2 regions of the Staphylococcus hyicus genome follow, and region 2 is predicted to be linked to the other one. Evidence: predicted binding sites of a transcription regulator. Region 2 holds the regulator's gene; the other holds the start of a gene.
The links. The regulator Rex, encoded in region 2, represses fermentation and respiration genes when NADH is low (regulators of the CRP and FNR family bind a similar motif). The targets are predictions, from matches to a motif close to TTGTGAAATATTTCACAA.

Region 1 (4,196 bases), 310 kb from region 2:
GCGATATTATGCTAGGATGATAGTGTACGACATTTTAAAGGAGGTTACATATGAAGCGATTAGGGTTTTATAGTATTTTTATGATCGGTATGATAGTCAGTATGCTGATTTTAATGTCTGGGACATCGGTACATGCTGAAACAATATCACAACCGTCAGAAAAAACAACCAACGTACAGCAAAATTCATCTGAACCTGTAGCGGCGAATACATCATCTTCAGTCGCGCAGTCACCATCGATGACCAACACAAGTAAACAAACACCAATGGCAACGACATCTGATGCGTCTCAACCACAATCTTTAGAACATCACGTGCAACCAGAAGTGTCAAACGTAACGTCTGAAGCAGCGTCTAGTACGCCTGTAAATCAAAAAGAAGGACAAAATGCGCAAAGAGCGACGTTAACAGGGATTCAATCACGAGCTACAATACAGCCTAAACAGGCACAGGCAACGTCATCGAAGACACACACCATTTTACATACGAATGATATTCACGGACGTCTTGTTGAAGAAGAGGGACGTGTCATCGGCATGGCAAAAACCAAAACAATTAAAGACCAACATCATCCGGATTTAATGTTAGATGCAGGAGATGCTTTTCAAGGGTTACCATTATCAAATCAATCAAAAGGTGAAGAAATGGCTAAAGCCATGAATGCCGTTGGTTATGATGCGATGGTTGCAGGTAATCATGAATTCGATTTTGGTTTTGATCAATTGAAAAAGTTAGAAGGTATGCTTAATTTTCCAATTTTAAGTTCTAATGTGTACAAAAATGGCAAATTAGCTTTTAAACCATCGGCAATCATTGAAAAAAATGGGGTGCGTTATGGCATTATCGGTGTAACGACACCTGAAACAAAAACGAAAACAAGTCCTACAGGTATTCGAGGCGTCACATTTGATGACCCGCTTAAAAGTGTTTTACGTGAAATGGATGCACTCAACGGTAAAGTTGATGCGTTTGTGATTTTATCTCATTTGGGGGTAGATTCAACAACACAAGAAACGTGGCGTTCAGATTATTTAACACAACAAATTCAGCAACGCTCACAGTACACAGTGCCAACAATTGTTATTGACGGGCATTCTCATACAGTGATGCAACATGGTCAAATGTATGGTCGTGATTTACTTGCGCAAACAGGAACAGCACTTGCGAATATCGGTAAAATAGATTTTAATTTTAACAACAATACTGTAAGTGACCTTAAAGCATCTTTAATCAGTGTAAAAGATGTAGCCCAGATACAACCAGATCCAATAGTGAAAGCACAAGTAGATAAAGCGAATGAGGCATTCTTAAAAGAAACGTCTGAAGTGGTGATTCCAAATAACGAAATTGACTTTGTTGGGGAACGTGATCACGTGCGTCGTCATGAGACAAATCTAGGTAATGCAATTGCGGACGCAATGGAAGCATATAGTAAAGACCATTTTAGTCAACCGGCTGACTTTGCTGTGACGAATAGTGGTGGCATTCGTGCCTCAATCAACAAAGGCGAGGTAACGTTAAATCACATCATTACCGTACTGCCATTTGGTAATACGATTTCTCAAATTAAAGTCAAAGGGTCTGATGTTTTAGCAGCATTTGAACATAGTTTAAGTGCACCGCTTGAAACAGTTAATGACGTGAAGCAATTATCTGCGAATGGTGGTTTATTACAAGTTTCGAAATCTATCCGTGTTTATTATGATATGAATCAATCAGCTGGAAAACGTATTAAAGCAATTCATATTTTAAATAAGCAAACAGGTAAGTTTGAGGCGCTAGATGTCAATCGTGTGTATCATGTTGCGACAAATGATTTCACTGCCTCGGGCGGAGATGGTTATACGATGTTAAATGGCCCTAGGGAAGAAGGGTTATCATTAGATAAAGTGTTTGCAGATTATTTAAAACAAGCGGATGTATCACAATATAATACTAAAGCGCCAACTCGAATCATTAATGGTAAGCCTGAAGTTTTAGAAGCACAAGAAGATAAAGTGGTGCCTTTCCCGAAACAACCGCAACAAGGTGCATCGAATGGTGCGACTCAACAATCAATGGTTCCTAAAATGAATATGAAAGTAATAAATGCGAAACAAACGCATCATATTCATAATGGTGTAAAAATCATAGGTGATGCACCTTTTGTTCCTATTAATGGTCAAAATGGCTATGTACAAGTAAATGGTGAATGGGTGTCATTACACACTAGTCATGTTTTATTATCGACTAAAAAGATACAACAATTACCTGATACAGGACATTCTGAACAAACGCCTATATGGGTAGGCGGATTACTTGTCTTGGGTGGTATGGTATTAACAAGACGTTACACTGCTTAAAATGATGAGAAAAAAGCTATAGCTTTCGTAGTGTAAGGATTAAACGCTCAAAATTCCACGTGGAATTTTGAGCGTTTTTTTGCGTTGATTTTTAAAACAGAACATTTTAAGTGTTTTTAAATGGCAATGATTGATAAAAATATCTGTGTATCAACTATGTGAATTTTTTAACATTAGGGGATTTTACTATCGAATTAGGTATTTCCCTAATGTTGTGTGTGAAGGTTGAATTATACAATTGAATTAAGTTGGAAAGCCTATGTATTTAAGGAGGATGAACATGGTTAAATTTGGATTGAATTTCTTTAAACCTACTGAAAAGTTCAATGGGAACTGGTCGGTTTTAGAACATAAAAGCCGTGAATGGGAAAAGATGTATAGAGAACGTTGGAGCCACGATAAAGTGGTGCGTACAACACATGGTGTGAACTGTACGGGCTCATGTTCGTGGAAAGTATTTGTTAAAAATGGTGTCATTACATGGGAGAATCAACAAATAGACTATCCAAGTTGCGGACCTGATATGCCTGAATTTGAGCCGCGTGGTTGCCCACGAGGTGCATCATTTTCATGGTATGAATACAGTCCATTACGTATTAAATACCCATATGTCCGCGGAAAATTATGGGATTTATGGACAAGTGCATTAGACGAACACCAAGATCCAATCAAGGCATGGGCTTCCATAGTAGAGGACGAGGAAAAAGCAACCATTTACAAATCTGCACGTGGTAAAGGTGGACACATTCGAGCGAATTGGAAAGACGTGTCACAGCTGATTGCAGCACAATTAATTTACACAATTAAAAAAGATGGTCCGGACCGTATCGCTGGGTTTACACCAATTCCTGCCATGTCAATGATCAGTTATGCAGCGGGTGCCCGCTTCATTTCATTACTTGGTGGAGAAATGTTAAGTTTCTATGATTGGTACGCAGATTTACCACCAGCATCTCCACAAATTTGGGGTGAACAAACAGACGTTCCAGAATCAAGTGACTGGTATAACTCGTCATACATTATGATGTGGGGCTCTAACGTACCTTTAACGCGTACGCCAGATGCGCACTTTATGACTGAAGTGCGTTATAAAGGAGCGAAAGTGATTTCGGTAGCACCTGACTATGCTGAAAACGTTAAGTTTGCGGACAACTGGATGGCACCTAATCCCGGTACAGATGCAGCCATTGCACAAGCGATGACGCATGTCATTCTTCAAGAGTTTTATGAAGATAATCCATCAGAAATGTTTATTAACTATGCAAAGCAGTACTCAGATATGCCATTTATCATTCGTTTAGATCAAGATGATAAAGGATACAAAGCAGGGCGTTTTTTACGGTCAAGTGATTTAGGAAGTACAACGCCGAATAGTGAGTGGAAACCGGTTGTAATTGATGCTTTAACAGACACCATTCAAGTTCCAAACGGTACTATGGGTCAACGTTGGGAAGATGGCAAACAATGGAACTTAAAACTTGAAAATGAACAAGGCGAAAAAATCGATCCAAGCATGTCTGTCGTGACTGGCGAACATGAAATTGTAACGATTCAGTTCCCTTACTTTGATAATGCAGGCAACGGTGTGTTTGAACGTCCAATTGCAGTGCGTAAAGTCACTTTGGCAAACGGTGAAGAAGTGCTTGCGGCAACGATTTATGACTTGATGACAAGTCAATATGGCGTTAAACGATTCAATCACCCATTAGAATCGAAAGACTTTAATGACGCAGAATCATTCTATACACCGGCTTGGCAAGAAAAAGTGACAAGTGTTAAAGCAAATTTAGTGACTCAAGTCGCACGTGAATTTGCGCAAAATGCAATTGATACAGGCGGTCGCTCAATGATTAT
Region 2 (4,196 bases):
TTAGGCTTTTTGCACAGTTATGGTCCAAGAAGCATCTCCTATTTGTTCATAGTTTGTAACTGGATAACCATTTTCAGCAGCCCAATTAGGAATGGCTTCTGTAGCTTGTGTACAATCAAAATCGATTTTCAGTTCGTCTCCTAATGCTATTTCTTGCATTTTCTTTTGCGCTTCAATAAGTGGAAATGGACAAACCATCCCTACTGTTCCTAAATCATGTATCATTTTGAACCCTCCGTTTGTTATGGATTATGACGCACGCATTGCTTGCGACTGTATTGTTTTCCCCCGTTGTACAGTTCTCATAGGTCGAACAAACATAAAATAACTCATAAACCACGTACCAATAATCATAAAGGCTAGTGCTATCCAACCTTGCCATGATAATGCTGCAGTAGCAACTAATCCATTACCAATGGAGCATCCTCCTGCGACTGCTGCCCCAAAACCCATGAAAGTACCTCCAACAGCACTATTGCGCAGTGTTTTCTTATCCGGTAAACGCCATGCAAATTCTCTTGAGCCTCGCGCTGCAATATATGATCCAAAAAAGATTCCAATAACTAGAAAAACACCCCAGTCTATAGTTGAAACATCACCTGTCGTTAAAAACATGACAATTTTAGAAGAAGGAGTGGTGATTCCTAATCCGCCTTGTCGCCCAGTGGACTCTGACATGGGCCAAGCAATTAACGCTATAAAGCCGACTACAATTGCTGCAACAAAGGGATGGAAACGTTTCTCAAATAAAATGTGACGTAACCCTGTATATCGTTGTTTTAATTGTGGTACTGCTATTTTAGGTTTCGGTTTTCTCAATGTTCTATTGACTAGAAACAGCGTAACACCAACTAAAATAATTAAAAATATCCAACTTGGAATACCTGTCGATTGAGCCATATCTGCATTGGCAACTGTCTTACTATTAATTTTATTCATTAAGGGGGCTAAAACGCCATTTTTAGTAATCGCCGCAAATAATGCATACATTAAAAGGGCTATCCAACTCCCAATCAATCCTTCACCCGCACGGTAATACGTACCAGTAGCACATCCTCCCGCTAAAATGATACCGATACCAAAAATAAATGAGCCAATGATTGTTCCAATTATTGGAAACGTCTCATTTGAAATAGTAATTACCCCAATGGCGTTTAAAAGAAAAATTCCGATAGCTTGAATTGTTATAGCAATAAGTAATGCATAAAACATTTTATTGTTTCTTTGAACATACATATCCCGAAAGCCGCCTGTTAAGCAAAACCGAGTACGTTGCATTACAAAACCTAACAGTCCCCCTACGATTAGCCCACTTATAATTGTCCAAACCATTTAAACATCTCCTATCCCGATTATTATGATAAGAATTATAACAAATAAACTATTTTTATCAAGGGGATATTCCAAAATAAAAAAATCGAAGCACTTACACTTCGATTTTTCATTTATATATTAAGTTGATTCTCATGCATCATACATTCTAACGTTAATGATTAAAAATGTTTTATTGCTTAACCATAGTTTTTCATAAAAAACAATAACGACTGAAGTTCAACGCCTAAATCGATTTGATGTACTTGAACATCATTTGGCACTTGCACTGGTGATGGTGTAAAATTTAAAATTCCTTTTACGCCAGCAGCAACAACTTTGTCTGTAACACTTTGGGCAACCTTAATCGGTGTCGCAATAATAATTACTTCTAACGCTTGATCTTGAATCACTTTTTTCATTTCATCCATTGATTTCACTGTTACATCACCAATTTTTGTACCAACAATATCTGGATCAATATCAAAAGCTTCTGTAATAAACATATCGTCATGTATTGGAAAGTTAAATGAAATTAACGCTTTTCCTAAATGTCCCACACCGACAACACCAATTTTAATTAAATCAGCATCACTCAATTCGGATTTGAAAAACTCTAATAAACTGTCAATATTGTAACCATACCCTTTTTTACCAAGTTCACCGAAGTAAGAAAAATCACGTCTAATTGTAGCAGAATCTATACCAAGACCTTCGCTTATTTCTTTAGAATTAACGCGAGATGTTCCTTTCGATTTGAGACTATTTACAAAGCGATAATATAACGGTAAGCGCTTCAATGTCGCGCGTGGAATTTTATTTAATTCTTTAGTCATTTTCGTTCCTCCATCTTTCACATGCCATTTCAGGCAACAAACTAAGTCATATGTGCTATTGTAGCTTTAAAAATATTTTATAATAAAAAGAATTATCTACTTTATATACTATAAATATCTGTAAATACATTATGACTTAATATTGTTTTGTTAAAAAATTCACCAACTTTTATTCATAATAATTATAACTTAAAACCGGTTTTAAAGGAACATAATCTATTTGATACCCTTTCACTTTGTTGTACAATAATTAAGAATGAAAGGAGCTTGCACATGATACTAATGCAATTAAATCAACTTTCAAAATCATTTGACGGTGAGGAAATTTTCAATAACGTCAATTTTGAAGTACAGACAGGCGAACGTATTGGCATCGTTGGTCGAAATGGTGCTGGAAAATCAACGCTAATGAAAATTATTGCTGGCGTAGACAATTACGATAGCGGGCATATCTCTAAAATTAAAGGTTTGAAGATTGGCTATTTAACCCAACAGATGACACTAGATACCAAAAATACGGTAATCGAGGAAATGTCGAAACCCTTTCAAGAAATCGAGTCAATTGCACAAAAGATGCAATTTGAAACCGATTGGTTGAGTACACATGCAGATGATTATGAAAGTCCCGAATATCAAGAACACTTAAATCGTTATGAATCATTATCTAATCAATTCGAACAAATGGAAGGATACCAATATGAAAGTAAAATTAAAACCGTTTTACATGGCTTAAAATTTACAGTAGAAGATTATGATAGACCAATTAATGATTTCAGTGGTGGCCAAAAAACACGTTTGTCACTTGCACAAATGTTATTAAGTAAACCTGATCTACTCTTATTGGATGAACCGACCAATCACCTTGACATGGAAACCACAGAATGGCTTGAGGAGTATTTAAAATATTTTAATGGCGCGATTGTCATCATCTCCCATGACCGTTTCTTTTTAGACAAAATTGTTACCCAAGTGTATGATGTCGCACTAGGCGAAGTAAAACTTTATAAAGGTAACTATGCAAAATATGTTCAGCTACGTGACCAATATTATGAAAAGCGCATGATTGAATATGAGCGTCAACAATTAGAAATTAAACGCCTTGAAACATTTGTTGATAAAAATATCACACGTGCTTCGACTAGTGGAATGGCTAAAAGTCGACGTAAAATTTTAGAAAAAATGGAACGAATTGAAAAGCCTTTATTAGATGCTAAAAGTGCTAATATTCAATTTGATTTTGACCGAAATACCGGGAATGATGTTATGAATATCAACAACCTTGAAATCGGTTATCACACTCCTATTACAGCCCCTATCACGTTTGAAATTACAAAAGGAGATCATATCGCTGTAATTGGACCGAATGGTATTGGAAAATCGACATTTATTAAAACGTTAGCCAATAAAATTTCGGCGCTTTCAGGACACATTCAAACTGGCTCAAACTTAAAAATCGGGTACTATGACCAAAAACAAGCTGAATTCAAATCTAATAAAACGATTTTAGATTTTGTGTGGGATCAATATCGTCAAATGCCTGAAAAAGATATTCGCGCTGTATTAGGTCGCTTTTTATTTACCCAAGACGAAGTTAAAAAAATAATCAATGATCTGTCGGGTGGCGAAAAGGCTAGATTACAACTTGCACTTCTCATGTTAGAAAGAAATAATGTTTTAATACTTGATGAACCAACCAACCATCTTGACATAAATTCGAAGGAAATGTTAGAGCAAGCTTTATCAGAATTTGATGGTACATTAATATTCGTCTCCCATGATCGCTATTTTATAAATGCTTTAGCAAATAAAATATTTAGTTTGGATTCAGATGGAGGACAGTTTATCCAAGGAAATTATGCCTACTATTTAGAAAAAGTCGCTCAGCAAAAAGCTATAGAGGCGCGACAAGGTGAAACGCAGTTTGATAAACAACCTTCTAGCATAGTATCAAACACGGATTACCAAGATCAAAAAGTCATGCGACGTGAAAAACGTAAAATTGAACGTCAAATCGAAGAACATGAAGCACATATAGCAACTTACGAAGCG

Region 1: SHYC_RS02385 (nitrate reductase subunit alpha) is a predicted target of Rex. The motif match lies at 2,499-2,516, and genes of this name have one in related genera.

The regions. Positions count from the first base shown of each region.
Region 1 covers NZ_CP008747.1:561,233-565,428, forward strand. The annotation lists gene SHYC_RS02380 (5'-nucleotidase C-terminal domain-containing protein) at 51-2,342, shown strand; gene SHYC_RS02385 (nitrate reductase subunit alpha) at 2,623-4,196, shown strand, end outside.
Region 2 covers NZ_CP008747.1:867,995-872,190, reverse strand. The annotation lists gene SHYC_RS03980 (sulfurtransferase TusA family protein) at 1-225, opposite strand; gene SHYC_RS03975 (YeeE/YedE family protein) at 250-1,332, opposite strand; gene SHYC_RS03970 (redox-sensing transcriptional repressor Rex) at 1,512-2,147, opposite strand; gene SHYC_RS03965 (ABC-F family ATP-binding cassette domain-containing protein) at 2,421-4,196, shown strand, end outside.